One region of the Microbulbifer sp. MCCC 1A16149 genome, then DNA from elsewhere that is predicted to be linked to it. Evidence: riboswitches for the same ligand, from Rfam matches in the RefSeq annotation. Region 1 holds a riboswitch; the other holds the start of a gene.
The links. Region 1 has a riboswitch for thiamine pyrophosphate ahead of thiC (phosphomethylpyrimidine synthase ThiC). Riboswitches for the same ligand answer to the same signal wherever they lie in the genome.

Region 1 (10,171 bases):
TGCAGCTGTAAAAAAGCGGCGTCAACTTCGGTTGCGCCGCTTTTTTTGTTCGCCAGGTTCCTTCCCCGCTATCCGCACTTACAGGCGCAGAATTTCCCGATAACCGGCAACCCGTGCGCGGAAGGGGGTATTGTCCTGCAAGTAGAGGCGCAGGCAGTCGGCGGAGTCGGGTTCACCGTGCACCAGTTGAATCTGCGTTCCCGCTTCCAGTTCCGACTGTAAAAGCCATTCCCCCAGTTCCACGTAATCCGCGTGGGCTGACAGCCCTTCCAGAAGTTCTATCTGTGCCTTGCAGGGGATGTACTCGCCGTGAATTTTCACGCTCTGGGAGCCGGCCAGCAGGCGGGCCCCACGGGTGCCGCCGGCCTGGTAACCGGCAAACAACACGGTCGCGCGGTGGTCGGGCAGTAATCGCTTCATATGGTGCAGTATGCGGCCGCCACTTGCCATACCGCTGCCGGCGATGATGATGTGTGGGTACTGGATGTTTTCCAGAGCCTTGGACTGGTCCACGCTGCGGGTGTACTGGATGCCACTGCACATGAAGGTGCAGTTTGCGGCGCTCAGCCGGTGCTGGTCCGGGTAGCGGGCATAGATCTCCGATGCATCGATGGCCATGGGGCTGTCGAGGAATACGGGTACCTTGGGAATTTTCTTTTGCCGCATCAATGTCAGCAGCAGATATTGCAGGGTCTGTGCCCGTCCCACGGCGAAACTCGGAATCAGCACCACGCCCCCGCGGCCGAGGGTGTTATTGACGATTTCTGCCAGTTGTTGCGCGTGATCAATCTGCGGGTGACGGCGGTCGCCGTAAGTGGATTCCAGTAGCAGCAGATCGAGCGCCGGTAGTGGTCGCGGCGGATGCATGATGAGGTCATCCGGTCGCCCCACGTCGCCGGAAAACCCCACCCGCTTGCCATCGGCGTCGAGGATGACACTGCCGGCTCCGAGAATGTGGCCCGCGGGCTGGATTTGCAGCGTTGCACTGCCAATTGTGAACTTCTCATCAAACCCCACCGGCTGGAAAAGCGCCAGGCACTGTTCCGCGGTATCGCCGTTGTACAGGGGTTGTGGGTGGGCGTGCTTACCGATTTTGTGGCGCTGGTAATAGCGGGCGTCTTCTTCCTGAATGTGTCCCGCATCGGGCAGCAGAATCGAGCAGAGGTCACGGGTTGCGTGGTGGCAGTAGACGGGACCGCGATATCCCAACTGGTATAGCCGCGGAATATAACCGGAATGATCGAGGTGAGCGTGGGTGAGGACTATCCCCTTGAGGTGGCGGTAATCGAACAGGGGAGCTTCCCAGTTGCGCTCCCGCAGCCATTTGTAGCCCTGGAACATGCCGCAGTCCACCAGAAACTCTGTTTTACCATCATCCACGCTGACCAGGAATTTGGAACCGGTAACCGTGCCCGTTCCGCCGAGGAAAGTAATATTCATGGGTACGCGTCTCTCAAGTCGCCATTTTCGATGTCCGCAAGCAGGTTGTTGATCACCGGAACCAGTTGTGGCGACAGGTCAAAGGTGCAGTAATCGCCGGGAATACTATTGCTCACTGCCAGCGGACCTGTGCTGGCCTCCAGTATTTTTCGATCGGCGTTTTCTGCGAATACGCCGTGTACCGCCGCACAGGAAATTTTCTTTACGCCAGTCCGTTGCAGCGCGGAAATCGTTTCCAGCACGGTATGGCCGCTGGAAATAACATCGTCGACGACGATCGCGGACGTCGCATGGGAAATATTGTTCGCAGCCGTCAGTGATACCTGCACATCGCGGTCGCCACGCCGTTGCTTCTTGCCGACGACGAAATGTTGGCCGGTCGCTTTCGCCAGCGTTTCCACCCATTGCCGGCTTTCGGCATCCGGTCCGATCAATAGAGCATCGGGCTGTGTGGCGATCCAGGATTGCAATGCCGGCATTCCGGAAACGGCCAGCGCCGGGATTGAATAAATTTCGTTGAGGTTTTGATAGCGATGCAGGTGCGGGTCGACGGTCACCAGCCAGTCGACGGCCGAGGAAATTACTTCGGCAAAAATACGTGAAGTCACCGCTTCGCCCGGATTGAACACCGTGTCCTGACGCATATAGCTGAGGTAGGGCGCCACCAGTCCCACACTGGCGGCGCCCTGTGCCCGCAGAGTATGGGCGAGAAACTGGAGTGGGAGAATTTTGGTGTCTGGCTGCAGGAGATTGGCGAGCACTACGCAGTGGCGACCGCCGACTGGCGATAGTACCCGCAGATAAGTTTCTCCATCCGGGAAGCGTCGTGTCACCAGCTTTCCGCTTTCCGCACTCAGGCCCGCACTTAAAGGCGCCAGCAGTGGAAGCGCCTTTTCCAGGGTAAACAGAATTGGTTGTGACATCTGCAGTATTCCTGGTAAGTCCTTTCAAGCCCGGGCGGGGGTATCCACTGGAGCCACGTCAAACAGATCCCGGTTCTGGTGGAAGTACTCCCTTGCATAGGCCAGTTCCCCCGGCGTCTGAGCCAGGAGCGTGGCCAGTGATTGGCCCGCCTGGATGTTGTCACCCACTTTGACCTGCAGGCGCAGGCCGGCTTCCGGGGAAGAAGGGGCGCCGGCTACTTTGGCCAGGTGTGCCAGGCGGCGGTTGTCCATACTGCGCAAATGCCCGCCCCATTTGCTGCGCAGTTCAATGTGGTGGCTGGCGCTGGGAACTTCGTGAAGGCCGCCCTGGGCTTCGCAGATATTAAGGAACTGCTGTAAAGCCTTACCTGATTCGAGTATCTCGCGGGCATTCTGGTGCGCCTGCTCCGCGCTGATATTACTGGCCATGCACAAGAGTTGCGCGGAGAGGAACAGTGCCCGTTGGGTAAGATCGGCGGGGGCGTGTTCCTCATTGCGCAAAACGCTCAGTACATCTCGAGCCTCTTCCGCGGGGCCTATGCCCCAGCCTACTGCTTGAGTGCCATCGGTTTGCACACAGCGGACCTCCACGCCGAGTCCGCTCGCCACCGCCTGAAACAGCGATTTAAGCCTCTCCGCCTGCTTTTGGTCGCGCACTTTCGCGGTGGGGCCCACCGGCATATCAATCAGGATATGGGTGGAGCCCGCGGCCATTTTTTTTGAAAGTACCGAGGCCACCAGTTGTCCCTCACTGTCCAGGTCAAGGGCGCGTTCGATACGGATCAGCAGATCATCGGTGGGGCTCAACCCGACCTCCCCGCCAGCCGCCAGGCAGGCCCCGGTGCGGGTAATAACGTTGCGGATCTGTTCCAGGGGCAGATCGACATTCGTCAATACCTCCATGGTATCTGCGGTTCCTGCGGGGGAAGTGATCGCGCGGGAGGAGGTTTTGGGAATCACCAGACCGGCAGCGCTGGCGATAGCCACCACTATGGGCGTGGTGCGATTGCCGGGCAGGCCCCCGATACAGTGCTTGTCGAAGACACGCTTGTAGTCCGGCCAGTACAGACGGTTGCCGTTGTCGATCATGGCGGTCGTCAGCGCCGTGGTCTCTGTACTGTCAAGACGCCCTCCGGCACAGGCCGTTAGAAAGCTGGCGATTTCGATATCCGAATACAGGCGTTTGCCGATATCGCGGATGATGCTGGTCACCTCCAGTGAATTCAGACGGTGACCATAGATTTTCTTGCGCAGGGCACTGAGGGATGGCACGAGGGGAGAGTGGTGCACATGTACCACTACGTCGTCCTGCAGATCGAGGAATTCCCAGGCACTGTCAGAAAAACCAATATACCCCTGCGGCAGAATCTTCTCGGCCACGGTATTGAGCGTGGCAATAAGCGTCTGTTTACCGGCCTTTATTTGTAAGCGCGTATTGGCGGTATACCCTTCTGCGCGGCAAATGGCGCAGTCCTTGCGCATAAATACGATGGGCTCTTCGTGGGTATCAATGCCCATTCTGTAGGCTTTCAGCGGCAGTGCCCGGCCCATAGCGTGGTCCCTGATTTCCCTAATTCTGCCGTGTGGCAATAACGCCTGGTGGATGTAAATTATAGGTGGTAGATGAACCTCTCGGTGTGTGCTTCGGTGATGATTTCGCGCATGGCGGTACTGGTGTCGGGCTTCATGAAATCAGTGTAAAGTCCCCCTTCAGGAATCGGGTGGAGTCCCTAATTAACCAGTTTGGGGCCCGTGACTACTGGGTTTGCCCCTGTCCTGAGCGTAGACTGGGCATCGCTGAAAAACCGACCAGTAAAGGGGTCGCTGCGGCGTAAACCAACCAATTCATACAAGACGGGCGAGGTCGGCTTTGGCAGAGCTGGGAGAGTTGTTCAATCTGTTACCCGGCCAGAATTCCGGTCTGATGCTGGGCGCGCTGCTGCTGGTGTGCGTGGTCAGCGCGTTTATATCCGCGGTAACCGGGGGGGCAGGCGGTATCCTGATGTTTGCCGCCCTCAATGTGGCCATCCCCCTGCGTATGCTGGTACCTATTCACGGTGCCGTACAGCTGCTCAACAATCTGGCCCGTATCGTCTACGTGCGTGAGCATATCCGCTGGGACCAGTGTATTCCGTTCTTTGTGGGCTGCACTCTCGGCTCCGCCGCCATGACCCTGGGGCTCGCCAATCTCGACTGGCAGCAACTACCGCTGATTCTCCTCGCCGGCTTGATCTTTTACACCGTATTCAAGCCCAAGAAACTACCGGAAATACGCCTTAAAGCGCGTAATTTTTTCTGGGTGGGTATCGCCACCGGCACCCTCGGTATTATCGCCGGCGCGGTAGATCCACTACTGGCGGCTTTCTTTGTGCGCAAGGATATGAGCCCGAAGGAAATTGTTGCGAACAAGTCCGTTATGCAGGCCTGGTGTCATGCGCTCAAAGTGCCCGCCTTCATCTATCTGGGCTTTGCGTTTTCCGACCACCTGGGGCTGATTCTGCTGCTCACTGTCGCCGCAGTGATCGGTACGCGTATTGGCATTGCCCTGCTGAATCGAATCGACAGCGAACTGTTTTTCAATTTGATGCGCGCGGCACTCGTGATCGCCGGCGCCCGCATTATTTACCAGTTAATAGCACAATAAAAATCAGGTGCTCACACTACAGGTACACACAATGGCCGATTACCAGATCATCAATCCTTTCAATGGCGAGCAGATTGAGGCCTACGACTTCCATACTCGTGAGCAAGTGAAGGCTGCGATTGAACTTCTGAAACAGGGGCGCGGGACCCAGCAGGCGACTCCGGCATTTGAGCGTTCGAATATTCTGCTCAAGCTCGCCCGGTTGATTCAGGAGCGTAAGGAAGACCTGGCAGCGTTGATTACCGAAGAGACCGGCAAAACCATCAGCGATAGCCGTGTGGAAATTGACCGCGCTTACAACACTGCACTCGCCAGCGCCATGGAAGCGCGCAGTATCAACGGCGAAGCGCTGGACTCCGATGCCTATCCGCCCATGCGTGAGAAAATTGGCGTAGTGCTGTGGAAGCCCCTGGGCACCGTATTGTGTATTACCCCGTTCAACTTCCCTATCAATATCGCGGTGCACAAAATCGGCCCTGCTTTTGCCGCGGGAAATACCATCCTGTTCAAGCCCGGCCCACAGAACAAGCGCTCCGCAGAACTGCTGGTAGAACTCTGTTATGCCGCGGGCATGGACAAATCTGTCCTGCAAATGCTGATTCCGGATATCGATGCCACCAGCTACGCGGTATCCCACCCGGAAATCCACGCGATCAATTTCACCGGCGGCACTGCCGCGGCCAACGCCATTGCTGCCAATGCCGGCTACAAAAAAATGCTGTTTGAACTGGGTGGCAACGATCCCCTGATTGTCATGCCAGACGCCGACCTCGACGCCGCCGTCGGCGCCACTATCAACCAGCGTTTCGCCACCGCCGGCCAGCGCTGCACGGCGGCCAAACGCCTGTTTGTCCACAGTGAAGTGTTTGATGCCTTCGCGGATAAGCTGGTAGCCGCCACCGCGAAGCTCAAAGTCGGCAATCCGGCTGAAGACGAAACTTTCGTCGGCCCCCTGATCCACACCGCGGCGGCAGACGAAGTCGAGGGGCGTATCCAGGCGGCTGTAGATACTGGCGCCCGTGTCCTGTTCGGACACAAGCGCGAAGGCAATATCCTGTGGCCGACGATTCTCGACAATATTGCTGACGATGCCGAACTGGTCGCCGAAGAAACCTTTGGCCCTGTGGTGCCGTTGCGTAAATTTGACGACGAAGCAGAGCTGGTATCCCTGATCAACAGCTCCCCTTTCGGCCTGCAGGCGGGCGTATTTACCCAGAACCTCGCACTGGCCAAGCGTCTCTACAACCAGCTGGATGTGGGGCTACTTGCGGTCAACGATGGCCCCGGGTTCCGCGCTGAACACTTCCCGTTTGGCGGTGTAAAAGAGAGTGGTGTCGGTAGGGAAGGGGTAAGTTATGCGGTTCGTGAAATGAGCTACCAGAAAACGCTGGTTATCTAACTCGATTCGGAGCTGTACCTCAGATGAGAAGGCGCTGACGCCGGGGGCTGGTTCGCAAGACCTTCTAAAACAGGGATGTTTTAGAAGAGCCCCCAGCGATGGGTTCACGGCGTGTCTTGCGAACCAGCCCCCGGTGGCAGCGCCGCCACCAGAACTGAATATCTGTACTGCCCGATAAGACCCGCAGCACGCCACAATTCACAAATCCCCTCCCTCGTTCCTGTTCAAATCAAAATTCATCCCCTATACTCGGCCCCAACTTGTCGGAGTGCCTTCGGGCTGAGATCGCTGTTGCGAGATCCGTTGAACCTGATCGGGGTAACCCCCGCGTAGGAAACAAGATCTGAATTCGCTACATTTTGAGCGCCACTTTTATCACGCTGCGCTCAAAAACTGCTCACCTCTACCGCATCCCCGGCAATCCATTCACGGAACCATTTATGGAAAATGCGTCAGGAAACGACGCAAGGGGTCAGTATGTCTCAAGTCGCAGAACCGCAGAACAAAGCCAGCAAAAGCAGCCGCAGTGCCCAGCGCGACAGCGCCAAAGATTTTCTGGATAACCTCACCGCCCAGCAATTCCCCAACTCCCGCAAAGTTTATCTACAAGGTGAACATCCGGGCGTAAACGTGGGCGTGCGTGAAATCTGCCTCGGCCAGAGCCTTGTCGGTGGCGATGAAAACAACCCCGTATTTGAACCCAACGAACCGCTCCAGGTTTACGATACCGCTGGCCCATATTCTGATCCGGACTACAAACCCAACGTCCGCGATGGTCTGCCCAAACTGCGTCAACAGTGGATCGAAGCCCGCGGCGACAGTGAAATCCTTGAAACCCGTCAGGCCGCATACAGCCAGAAACGTATGGCGGATCAGGGACTCGACCATATCCGTTTCGACAACCTGCCCGCACCACGCAAAGCGAAAGCGGGCAAAAACGTCACCCAGATGCACTACGCCCGTCAGGGTATCATCACCCCGGAAATGGAATTTATCGCCATCCGCGAAAACATGGGTCGCGCCGCACTTGCCGAACAACTGAGCGATGCGGATTATAAAAAGGCCCGTGAAGGCATCTATATTCCGCCGCAAATCACTCCGGAATTCGTGCGCCGCGAAGTGGCCGAAGGCCGCGCGATTATTCCCGCGAATATCAACCACACAGAACTGGAGCCGATGATTATCGGCCGCAATTTCCTGTGTAAAGTGAACTCGAATATCGGCAACTCCGCGGTAACTTCCTCGATTGAAGAGGAAGTCGAAAAACTGGTGTGGTCTATCAAATGGGGCGGCGACACCGTCATGGATCTGTCCACCGGCCAGAATATCCACGAGACCCGCGAGTGGATTCTGCGCAACTCCCCGGTACCTATTGGCACCGTGCCGATTTACCAGGCACTGGAAAAAGTTGACGGCATTGCTGAAGACCTCAACTGGGAAGTCTTCCGCGATACCCTGATTGAACAGGCAGAGCAGGGTGTGGACTATTTCACCATCCACGCTGGCGTACTTCTGCGCTATGTACCGCTCACCGCCAATCGCGTCACCGGTATCGTCTCCCGCGGTGGCTCCATCATGGCCAAATGGTGCCTCGCACATCACAAGGAGAACTTCCTCTACACGCACTTCGAGGACATTTGTGAAATTCTCAAAGCCTACGATGTCAGCTTCTCCCTGGGCGACGGCCTGCGCCCCGGCTGTATCGCCGATGCCAACGACGAAGCCCAGTTTGGCGAACTGCACACCCTCGGTGAACTCACTGAAATCGCCTGGAAGCACGACGTACAGACCATGATCGAAGGCCCCGGCCACGTGCCCATGCACAAGATCAAGGAAAACATGGACGAGCAGCTGGAACACTGCCACGGCGCCCCGTTCTATACCCTCGGCCCGTTGACCACCGACATCGCTCCCGGCTACGACCACATCACCTCCGGCATCGGCGCCGCCATGATCGGCAGTATGGGCTGCGCCATGCTGTGTTACGTCACGCCCAAAGAACACCTCGGGCTGCCGAACAAGGAAGACGTCAAGGAAGGCCTCATGGCCTACAAAATTGCCGCCCACGCCGCCGACCTGGCCAAAGGGCACCCACGTGCCTACAAGCGCGATGACGCTCTGTCCAAAGCCCGCTTCGAATTCCGCTGGGAAGATCAGTTCAACCTCGGCCTCGATCCCGAACGCGCGCGCATGTATCACGATGAAACCCTGCCGAAAGAATCCGGCAAGGTCGCCCACTTCTGTTCCATGTGCGGGCCGAAATTCTGCTCGATGAAAATTACTCAGGATGTGCGTGACTATTCCCGAAAACTAGAGGCATCGAAGCAGGAAGCGGAGCAGGGCATGGAAGAAATGTCCATCAAGTTCAAAGAACTAGGCGCAGAGATTTATCACAAGGGGTAACCCCGAACCGATAGAAAACGCAGCGTCAAAAGCGAAGGCAGCGATGCGGGTAAGCCTTTGCCAGACCTTCTGCGAGAGGGACCTCGCAGAAGAGCCCCCATGGATGGGTTCACGGTGTGTCTGGCAAAGGCTTACCCGTAGCGCTGCCGCCCTAATTTAGCCGACAACGAACCCCGGAACTATGCTGTGGCACAAGCCGAACTAAACATCGCAATAGCAGGCGCCGGCCTGATGGGCCGCCTCCTAGCCTGGCGACTTTCCGAAAAAGGCCATCGGATTACATTGTTCGAATCCGGCAGCCTGGAAACTCCTGGGGGCGCTTGCCACGCTGCTGCCGGCATGATCTCCCCGCTTTCGGAACTGTTCAATTGCCCGCTGCCCATCTACGAGCTGGGCATGCAAAGCCTGCAACACTGGCCGCATTGGGTAAAACAACTGGAACACCAAACCGGAAGCCAAGTCGACTACCGCCAATCCGGCAGCATCCTCATCGCCCACCCTCAGGACCGCAACGAACTTCTGCAATTCCAGCAGGAACTGAGTGCGAAACTCGGGAGAGAAAACGGCGGGCAGCTGCAATGGCTGGATAACTCCGGCCTACGAAATCTGGAGCCAGAACTGGAACGCTTCGATCAGGGGCTGTTTCTCGCCAGCGAAGCCGACATAGACAACAGAGAACTGCTCCCCGCACTGTTGCAAGCGCTCAAGCAAGATCACGTTCAACTTCGTGAAAATACTCCCGCAGAGTGCTGCCCCGGAAAAATAGAGAGCGCCGGCGGCACAGAATCATTTGACCTGGTCATCGATACCCGCGGACTCGGCGCCCGCAACCAGGTCCAGGGACTGCGCGGCGTGCGCGGTGAAGTCATGGTCGTGGAAACACCGGAGGTGCAACTCCAGCGACCGGTACGACTGCTGCATCCAAGATACCAGCTCTATGTCGTGCCCAGAGCAAACAACCGCACCGTCATCGGCGCCACCGAAATCGAAAGCGATGACCTCTCGCCGATCTCCCTGCGTTCCACCATGGAGCTCTCCAGCGCCCTCTACTCGATCCATCCTGCGTTCGCCGAAGCGCGGGTTATCGAGACCCGCGTCAACTGTCGTCCTGCCACCATGGATAACTTGCCCGTAGTGGAAAGCGAGCCAGGCCTTATCCGCGTCAACGGACTGTTCCGCCACGGCTATTTGCTGGCGCCGGCACTGGTGCAAAAAGCGGAAAGCGAAATCGGAAAGCAGACTCAAACTTTAGCCACAGCACAGGTGACCTGATGCAATTACTGGTCAACGGTGAGACCGTCACCGCAAAGCAAGGCGATACTGTCGCCGCAATACTGGAACAACTGGGCTATAGCGGCGAGA
Region 2 (10,171 bases), 1.7 Mb from region 1:
AGGCCGGATTATATACCCTGAGCGTCCGCTAACATAGCCGTCAGCGTGACCGCTCAAATTTTGTTCAGTTTGGGGCTGTGCCGGCAGACTCAACGTGTGTCGACTATGCTGAGTGCAGGAATCCGTCCGTCGCCGGAGGCGACGGCTCGGTCACAATAACGGAGCCCAGCATGGACGAATCCACCGAGCTGCCATCATCCCCGGCAGCAACGAACTCCCTGTCTTCCCCGACCGCTGTCACTGACAACCCGGTACCTGGTCCGCGCCAGGTGCGCAGTGTCGCGGATGCAAAGCGCCTCGTGGAGGCCCGCGGCCTCACCCATATTAAGGTTGGCCTGTTTGATAACGACGGGGTGATGCGCGGCAAGTACATGAGCCGCGAGAAATTCTTCTCCGCGCTGGACCATGGATTTGCCTTCTGTGACGTGGTGCTGGGATGGGATGTGCAGGACCAGCTCTACGACAATACGCGCTACACCGGCTGGCATACGGGCTACCCGGATGCGCCGGTCAGGATTCTGCCCCACACCTGCAGGGAGGTGCCGTTCGAGGACGGGATGCTGCTGTTTCTGGCGGAGTTCTCCGATTCTGCGGAGGTGGTATGTCCTCGGGCCCTGCTGCGGCGGGTGATCCAGCGCTGTGAGAAGGCCGGATTTGCGCCCTACGGTGCGCTGGAGTACGAGTTTTTCGTGTTCGATGAAACCCCGGACTCCGCCCGTGCCAAGGGATACCGGGACCTCAAACCTTTTACTCCGGGCTGGTTCGGTTACTCGATGATCCGCAACTCGGTGCACGCGGATCTTTACCACGAGATCCTCGAGCTGGCACAGCAGATGGATTTCCCCATTGAGGGGCTGCACACGGAGACGGGTCCGGGGGTACTCGAGGCAGCGATCACCGTCGATGATGTGGAGGCCGCGGGTGACAAGGCGGCGCTGTTCAAAACCTTTATCAAGGTGCTGGCGGAGCGGCGCGGGTTGATGGCCACCTTTATGGCCAAGTGGTCCAATGACTATCCCGGCCAGAGTGGCCATATTCATCTGTCCCTGCGCAACAAGAGCGACAACCGGTCGGCCTTTTTCGCCAAGGATGCCCCCCACAGCATGAGCGACGTACAGCGACAGTTTCTCGCCGGCCAGCAGCGCCTGATGCCGGAATTGCTGTCTATGGTGGCGCCCACGATCAACAGTTACCGCCGTCTGATCCCGGGTTTCTGGGCGCCCACCGATGCCACCTGGGGGGTCGAAAACCGGACCGCCGCACTGCGGGTGATTCCCGGAAGTGACAAGTCACAGCGTCAGGAATACCGGCTCGGCGCGGCCGATGCCAATCCCTACCTGGCCCTGGCCGTTGCGCTGGGCTCCGGTATCTACGGTATCGAGCAGGGTTGGCAGCCGGGAGACGCGGTGGATGGCAATGCCTATGCGCTGGAGCATCCGCCGCAACTGGCACTGCCGCGCACCCTGTGGGATGCGGCGCAACGCCTGAAGCAATCGGCAGCCGCCCGGGATCTGTTTGGCGATGCCTTTGTCGATCATTTCGCGGCGAGCCGCGAATGGGAGGAGCGCGAGTACCGCCGTCATATCGGCGAATGGGAACTGCAGCGCTACTTCGAAATCATCTAGCAATTCATCTGGCCGGCACGGTGCCCGGTATCGGCAGGAAGCCCTCGAGTCCTATGGAAAAACTTCGCTGTATTTCCCCGATAGATAACAGTCTGTACATCGAGCGCCCCCTCGCGACTGACTACGAAATCCAGAATGCGCTGAGCCTCGCCCAGCGCGCACAGCCGGGCTGGGCCGAGGTACCGCTGCAGCAGAAAGTAGAGCTGGTGCGTGGGGCCGTGTCGGTGCTGCAACAGAAAAAGCCCGCACTGGCTGAGGAGATCTGCTGGCAGATGGGGCGCCCCATTGCGTTTGCCGGCGGCGAGATCGATGGCTATGCCGAACGTGCGCTGGCCATGGCCGCGCTGGCGGAATCCGCGCTGGCAGATATCCAGCTGCCGGAGAAAACCGGATTTCAGCGTTTTATCCGAAGGGTGCCCCTGGGCGTCTCTTTTATTATTGCGCCGTGGAATTACCCGTACCTGACCTCGGTCAACGCGGTGGTGCCAGCATTGCTGGCCGGCAACAGCGTACTGCTCAAACACTCGGCGCAAACCCCGTTGTGTGCCGAGCGTATGGTCGAGGCATTCAGCGAGGCGGGATTGCCGGAAGGGGTGTTCCAGTATCTGCATCTCGGGCACCGCGATGCCGAGCAGATCATTATCGGCAGTGACGTCCAGCATGTGGCGTTTACCGGTTCTGTGGCCGGGGGCGCTGCGGTAGAAACGGCCGCAGCGGGACGGTTTATTTCCATGGGGCTGGAGCTCGGTGGCAAGGATCCGGCGTATGTCCGTTCCGATGCCGATATCGAGTATGCGGTGGCGTCGGTGGTGGACGGTGCTTTTTTCAATTCCGGGCAATCCTGCTGTGGTATCGAGCGCGCCTACGTCCATCACTCGCTATTCGATGAATTTATCGAGCGCGCGATACCCTTGATTCAACAGTATCGCCTCGGTCGATCAGACGAACCGGATACCACCCTCGGTCCGCTGGTGCGGGCGGATGCGGCGGATTTTGTGCGGGACCAGATCGATGAGGCCGTGCAGCAGGGGGCTTCGGCTCACATCGATGGCGGGGATTTTGCATTGGATCGACGTGGCAGTGCCTATATGGCGCCGCAGTTACTCACCGGTGTGAATCACGAGATGCGCGTGATGAGTGAAGAGTCTTTCGGGCCGGTGCTGGGCGTGATGTCGGTCGCCGATGATAACGAGGCCCTGGCGTTGATGAACGACAGTGAATACGGCCTCACCGCTGCGATTTATTCCGCGGATACGGAAGCGGCCATTGCCCTTGGGGATCGTTTGCACACCGGCACGGTATTTCTCAACCGGTGCGACTATCTGGATCCGGAGCTGGCCTGGACCGGGGTCAGAAAATCTGGTCGTGGCTGCACCCTGTCGAGTGTCGGCTTTGAACATGTGACGCGCCCGAAATCTTTCCACCTGAAAACAACCCTGTAAGTCGGGTTTTCCCGGCCGTGGATTCTGCAATGACTGACGTTCGTGTTCCACATCTCTCCGCTAACTGGAATTATCCCACGGCCATTCGCGCTGGTGCCGGGCGTGTGCGGGAGCTGCCGTCCCTGTGTTTCGAGTTCGGCATGCGCGCTCCGCTGCTGGTGACAGATCCGGGACTGGCGTCGCTGCCGTTTATCAATAACATCCTCAACCTGTGCGAAGAAAACGGGTTGCGCGTCGACATGTTCGCCAACATCAAGGGCAACCCCACCGGCCAGAATGTGATTGAAGGCCTGACGGTATTCCGCACCGGTGAGCACGATGGGATCCTCGCAGTAGGCGGTGGCTCCGCACTGGACGCGGCAAAAGCGATTGCGCTGATGGCGGGGCAGAGCCGCCCGCTGTGGGATTTTGAAGATCTGGAAGACAACTATCTGCGCGTGAATGAAGATGCCATGGCGCCGGTGATCGCGGTGCCTACCACCGCGGGCACTGGTTCCGAAGTGGGGCGCTCGTCGGTCATCACCGATGAGGAAGCCGAGATCAAACGGATTATTTTTCACCCCAGAATGTTGCCCGCGCAGGTGATTCTGGATCCGGAGCTCACCTGCGGCCTGCCCACCAATATTACCGCGGCCACGGGAATGGATGCCTTGTCCCACAATCTGGAAGCTTTCTGTGCACCGAGTTTTCATCCCATGGCGGAGGGGATCGCACTGGAAGCAATGCGCCTGATCAGTGTGTATTTGCCCCGCGTGGTGGCCGATGGCAACGATCTGGACGCACGCATGCAGATGCTGGTGGCTTCCAGTATGGGGGCTACCGCATTCCAGCGCGGGCTGGGCGCGATGCACGCACTGGCGCATCCACTGGGGGCGCTGTTTGACGCGCATCACGGCCTGCTCAATGCGATCTTGATGCCCTATGTTCTGCGTGCCAATGAAAGCGCCATCGGCGAGCCCATGGAGCGGCTGGCGCGCCATCTGGATCTGCCCAACCCGGGATTTGGCGGTGTGCTGGAGTGGGTCTATCAGTTGCGCTTGGACCTGGGGATTCCAAACACACTGCAGGAGATTGGTATCGATGGGGAGCAGGCGGAGCGGATCGGACGCATGGCGGTTGCGGATGCGGCGGCTGCCAGTAACCCGGTTGCGTTCGATGCCGCAGATTACCGGGATATTTTTCTCAATGCCCTGACCGGGACAGCGCCTTCCTGATCGCTTCGATTTCACGGCGCAGCACGGCTGTAAACTTCTGCTTCTCCGCGTCGACGTCGGTATTGGAAGCCTGAACCGCGTACCAGAGTATCGACAGGTAGCGGTATATCACTCGCCAATTATCTAGTCGGGCCATTTCCTCATTATTCACCGGTTGTGCCAGATACTGCTGCAGCAGTTGCGACTGCTGCGCGGAATCCAGGTCGTAACCCTCGGCAATCACCGCGAGATCGTAAAAAGGATCACCGCTCGCGGCATATTCCCAGTCGATCGCGTACAGGCGCCCGCTCTCACTAATCAGCAGATTGTCGGCCAGCAGGTCGTTGTGGCACAGGGCTGGCGAGGAGGCACAATTTCGTGTCGCAACAATACTGGACTGCACCCTGCGCTGCAGAGTGCGCAAGGATTCGAAAAAAACGTCGTCTGTGTTGATCGATGTCCAGTAGCTACCAATTTTCTGCTCAATATCCAGCTGCGCGGCAATGGGCGGCAGCCGGTGAATGTCTCGCAACAGCTGCGCAATCTGCCCAATTCCGGTGTTTCCCGCCAGCTTCAGCGGCGTGCCGGAAATATAGCGGGTAACCAGGTAGCGGTATTCGGGGTCGCAGTACACCAGTGGCGCGCAGAGCCCTGCCGTGTCCGCCAGATGTAGTGCCTCCGCTTCCGCGGGGCGGTTCAGGTCCAAAGCATTACTGATAGGGGAATTGAGCCGCAGTACTAACCTGTCCTCGCCCGCTGCCAGCAGGAAGCTGCGATTGGTCAGTCCCTGGGTGAGGGGCTTGAGCAGCGTCGGTTGGCTAGTGCTCCACAGAGGCCAGTCGGCAGGCAGGAAATCAGCCGGTGGGAGCGTCACGGTGGGACTCGGTGGCAGGTGTCACGCGGTTGATGGGAGAGCCCGCGTGCAGCATGCCCTGCTGTTTGCGGTAGAGAGAAAGCCACTGGAAGAATCCAATCACTACCAGGATCACATAGAGTGCAAACAACACCGCGGTAAGATACAGCTCGCGGTCGATGTACAGGTAAATGGCAGCACCGTCGATCACAATCCAGTAGAGCCAGTTCTCGATGACCTTGCGCGTGACCATGTAGGTAGTTACTACGGCGCCCCAGGTGGTGAAGGAATCCAGATAGGGCAGGGCGGCGCTGGTGTAGTTGTCCAGCACATAGCCAAACAACAGGGTCAACAGTCCGATAAAACTGAAGGCGAGCAGGTGGGTGCGGGCCCGCCAGCGGTGGATATGGCGTTCCTTGCTGGCATCGTTGCGATGTCGCCACTGCCACCAGCCATATATCGCAATCAGCAGGTAGAAGACCTGCAGTGCGGACTCCATCAGCAGGCTGACGTCCCAGAACAGGAACAGGTAAATCGCCGTGCTGGCGAAAGCCGCGTACCAGCACAGGATATTTTCCCGCATCGCCAGTAGCAGATAGGCGAGCGCGAGTATCACCGCCGCCAGCTCCCACAGGGACATGGCGGCAAGGGAACTGGTGATGGCGTCGCGCACTTCCGGGCTGAACATGATCGCGGTTTCCGTTTACACGCCGAGATTGGGATTCAGGTCGCCGTCGATAAATTTGCACACGAAAATCGCACGCCCAAACTGCTCGTAGGAGGTGCGGATTTCCGTTTTCAGCATATCCATCAGCGGATCGTAGTCACCGAACACCTGGGTGCTCATGGTGTTGCTGATCACCTGTAGTTCCGGGTGGTTGTGCAGGCGTTCGATAAAATCCTTGATCGCGGGCAGGTACTCGTCTTGCAGCGGGTACATGCTGATTTCCACAGACAGTTTCAAGGACGGTTCAGCAGGAGATTCCATGGTGTTCGGCTCCGGTTCTTTTCGGGAAATCAGAAAGTATAGCTCGCGGACACACCGGCTACACGTGGCTCTCCCAGCTGGTAGTAGGCTTCCGGCGCGTAGCCATTGGCCGGGTTGTTACCGAACTGGTTACTGAAATAAAAGCCGCGGGTGTAGATCGTCTCATCGGTGAGATTGCGTCCCCACAGGGAAATATCCCAGTCATCACCGCGGTAGGTCAGGCGCGCGTTGACCAGTTCATAGACGGTGGATTTTTCGTTGTGGCTGTTGGAGAAATAGAAGTCGTCCTTGCCTTCCACTTCCACGCGGAACATCAGGTTCGCTGTCAGTGCATATTCGGCGCCAGTGAAGAACTGATAGTTGGGGGCGTGGGCCAGATCGCGGCCGTCGAGGCTGACCAGTGAGGTTTCACCGGTGTTGTCATCGCGGGCATCCACGTGGGTGCTGCTGATAAAGTCCTCGAATTCCGCATTCAGCCAGCCGAAAGTGGCGAACAGTTGCAGGGCTTCGCTTGCCTGAAAGGTGACTTCAGCCTCGATACCGGTACTGTGGCCTCCGGCTGCGTTTGCCAGGTAATCGTCGAAGGAAAAATCCTCCGGATTAAAGATCGACTGCTTGGCCTGGACATCGCTGCGGTCCTGATAGAAGGCGGCGACCTGGGCCTGCAGGCGGTTTTCCAGCCAGTCGCCTTTTATCCCCAGCTCGTAGTTCAGCATGCTTTCGGTATCGAACAGGAAAGTATCGCTGCCGATATCCGGATTGCCGGCAGAGGCGGAGATGATGCGTCCGTTAACGCCACCCGCCTTGTATCCGCGGGAGAGGGTGCCGTAGACCATGGTGGTGTCGCTGGCGCTGAAGCGCAGGGTGATATTGCCTCCCCACAGGTCTTCGCGGGTGTCACTGGTGACCGCGAGGGAGTCCGCGTAATCCGCACTGCGCTGTTCCAGACGCAGGCCGGTAATCAGTTCAAAGCGTGCGCCAATTGCGCTATTCAGCTGTCCGTAAATCGCCGCGTTGTCGGTGTCGAACTGGCTGGCGAAGCTGGCATTGCGCTCCAGGGCTTCTTCTTCGCTACGCAGGTAAACCCCGGCCACCCAGCCGGTACTGCCGCCAAACAGCAGGCTCTCATCGGTGGAAACCAGGCGCACGTCCGCGCTCAGGTTGTCGCGGTCGCGCAGGTAGTTATCTGTGGAGCTGTATTCCCAGGGGTGGAAGCCGACGTGGGTCCAGTCCTCGTCGTAGCCGTATTCGGTGTCGGAGCGGGCGGCGCTCAGTACAGATTTCAGAGTGAACAGATTACTGCCGCTCCACTGGCTGCTGATCGCGCCCGCGAGCGTTTCCTGGCGGTCCCAGCCGGGCTGGTCGGACAGGGTATTGCGGGAGTTATCCAGGGTGAAAGCGTCGTAACCGTTATCCGCATCCAGATAGAAAACGGTGAAGTCCAGCTGCAGGTCATCGCTGGCCTGATAGCGCAGTTTGCCGCGGCCCACGGTCTCATCGATATTGTTGGTGTCCTTGCGGCCCAGATAACGGTTGTGCACATAGCCGTCGGACTGCTGATTCTGCACGGCAAAGCGGTAGCTTAGCTGCTCGGACAGCGGGCCACTGATTACCGCGGACAGTGTGTGGGCGCCATACTGGGCGGCCTCTGCAGACACTTTGGCAAACGGGGTTGCGCTGGGTGCATTGCTGGTCATGTTGACCAGGCCCGCCAGCGCGTTGGCGCCGTATACCGTTCCCTGCGGGCCGCGCAGGATTTCTACCTGTTGCATATCCAGGGTGCTGGCGGCGAGGCCCAGGCCGGTGAAGTCGATACCGTCGACGATCAGGCCCACGGAGGGGTTCACCGGGTCAATAAACTGGCTGCGTTCGCCGATTCCGCGGATCTGTACGAAACGTCCGCGAGACGCGCCACTGGAGAAGTTCACGTTGGGTGCCAGGTTCAGCAGCTGCTCAAGGTTGGTGGCGCCGTGGGTTTCGATGGCGGCGGCCCCCAGAACACTCACACTGGTGGGGGTGTCGAGTTGGCTGGCCTCGCGCAGCTGGCTGGTGACGACCACCTCCTCGATGGCAGGTTCTGCCGATGCGGCAACGCTGGCAAGTGCGGCGGCAAGGCCGACAGCCTGGGCGAGGGGCTTGGTACGCGGGGTAAAGTAGCTGTTGGAATTCATGGCTCTCTCGTTCGAATCGGTGAGAGACCCGGAGTTCGACGAGAAAAGAGGGGAGTGCGGGATACCGCACCGGGGACCTATTCCTACGCCGGTATTAGCCGGATCAGGTTCAAGGGTTTGCGGGCCGGATCGGTCTGATCCGGCGGCATCTCAGGCGCTTGCCACCCCTTAGGTTTTGCGGGCGCGATGTTAACAGAAAGCGGGAGGATTGGTATCGGTAGGCGCGGATAAATAGGGAGGGAAACGGGAACCGGCAGCGCTGCTGCCGGTTCCCGGATAGGGGCAGGTGCCTGTTGGTTCCTCAGGGATTGCCGGCGCTCTCCATCAGGTGGCTGTAAAACTCTGCTGCCTTGAGCATGTTATCGACACTGATGCGCTCGTTGGTGCCGTGAAAGCCTTTGACGTCGTCGCGGGTCACGACCATGGGATTGAAGCGGTAGTTGTCTTCCGCCACCGCCTCATAGCGACTGCTGTCGGTTCCGCCCACGGTCAGGCCAGGGGCCGTAATGACGTGGTCATAAGTGCTGTGGGTGGCATGTTGGACCCTGTGATAACCCGCATTCTCGGTACTGGATACCCGCGAGGGGCTGTTGCTATTGCGTACCTGCACGGTGACCCGGGGATCATCGATGGTGGTGTTCAGGTATTCCACGACTGTCTGCTCGCTATCCCGCGGATGCAGGCGGAAGTTGATCGTGGCGACCGCTTCGATGGGTAACACGTTGTCTTTTACGCTGGCGCGCAGCATGGTGGGCGCTACGGTGGTGTGCAGCATGGCCGCGGTGCTGGGATTTGAACTGAGAGCGCGTTCGATCAGGCCACCGAAGAGCCAGCGGTTGGCAAACAGCATGCGCTTTTCGAATGACATATGCGGGGCAATGGCATCGAACATTTCTGCACTCAGCCCTTCCAGACCGCCCGCAATGGGCGCGGCCTGCAATTTCATCAGGGCGCCAGCCAGGGTGTCTACCGCGGTTTCCCGCGGCGGCATGGAGGAGTGCCCGCCGTCGCCCCTGGCGACCAGGTCCAGGGTGAGGTAACCCTTTTCCGCCACATTGATACTGGCCACATCCTGCTCGACCCCAGGCACGAACCCACGCAGCACGAAGGAGCCCTCGTCCAGGGTCCAGGCCAGTTGCACGCCGTCATTTTTCAGGGTTTCTACCACTGCGGCAGTGCCGCTGGAACCGCCGATTTCTTCATCGCTGGTGATGGCGATATACAGCGTGCGGCGCGGCTGGAAGCCCTCGGCCAGCATTTGCGTAGCGGCCTCCATCAGGGCGATGGCGGCGCTCTTGTCGTCCAGTGCTCCCCGACCCCAGATATGTGTATCGTCGATAGCGCCGCTGTAGGGCGGCTGTTGCCATTCGTCTTCGGTGCCGGGGATCACCGGGACCACATCGTAGTGGGCGGAAAACATGACTGGCTGCAGGGCGGGTTCGCTGCCGCGCCATGTAAATAGCAGTGTGTAGGGTTGTTCCGGATTTATCCCCAGTGGCTGTACGTCGAGTTGCGCGTGTACCTGTGGGTAAGTGGCCGCGAGCCAGTCGAGAAACTGCTCAAACTGTGCCCGGGTTGCGGCGTTGTGCAGCTCGGAGGAAATGGTCTGGAACTGAATCGCCCGCGACAGGTTGCCGGCAATCTGCTGCGCGTCGAACTGCGGATTGAAAGCGCGAGGCGATTGCGACTCACTGGCGGGAGTGTGGGAAATTGGTTCGGCGCTGTAGAGCGCGGTGCGTACCAGTACAACGGCCACGATTGCGAGGAGGCTGGCGCCGAGCCCCATCAGAAGTTTCTTCATGGGAACATCTCAGGTTGGTTCTTCGTATTTTTATCGGTCTGCCGCAGGCAGTGCCTGCAGCAGACCCGTGTCCCGACGGGGTCGGGACAGAGGTGCGA

Region 2: another riboswitch for thiamine pyrophosphate. It lies ahead of ACONT6_RS03975 (TonB-dependent receptor); the one in region 1 lies ahead of thiC (phosphomethylpyrimidine synthase ThiC).

Annotation. Positions count from the first base shown of each region.
Region 1 covers NZ_CP185959.1:2,683,258-2,693,428, reverse strand. The annotation lists gene ACONT6_RS11370 (MBL fold metallo-hydrolase) at 79-1,440, opposite strand; gene prs (ribose-phosphate diphosphokinase) at 1,437-2,363, opposite strand; gene ACONT6_RS11360 (thymidine phosphorylase family protein) at 2,388-3,914, opposite strand; gene ACONT6_RS11355 (sulfite exporter TauE/SafE family protein) at 4,234-5,007, shown strand; gene safD (sulfoacetaldehyde dehydrogenase SafD) at 5,039-6,406, shown strand; TPP riboswitch at 6,661-6,759, shown strand; gene thiC (phosphomethylpyrimidine synthase ThiC) at 6,884-8,809, shown strand; gene thiO (glycine oxidase ThiO) at 8,996-10,081, shown strand; gene thiS (sulfur carrier protein ThiS) at 10,081-10,171, shown strand, end outside.
Region 2 covers NZ_CP185959.1:973,916-984,086, forward strand. The annotation lists gene ACONT6_RS03945 (glutamine synthetase family protein) at 171-1,625, shown strand; gene ACONT6_RS03950 (aldehyde dehydrogenase family protein) at 1,679-3,067, shown strand; gene ACONT6_RS03955 (iron-containing alcohol dehydrogenase) at 3,097-4,281, shown strand; gene ACONT6_RS03960 (choline/ethanolamine kinase family protein) at 4,250-5,134, opposite strand; gene pnuC (nicotinamide riboside transporter PnuC) at 5,115-5,801, opposite strand; gene ACONT6_RS03970 (hypothetical protein) at 5,817-6,101, opposite strand; gene ACONT6_RS03975 (TonB-dependent receptor) at 6,131-8,272, opposite strand; TPP riboswitch at 8,336-8,451, opposite strand; gene ACONT6_RS03980 (M20 family peptidase) at 8,574-10,073, opposite strand.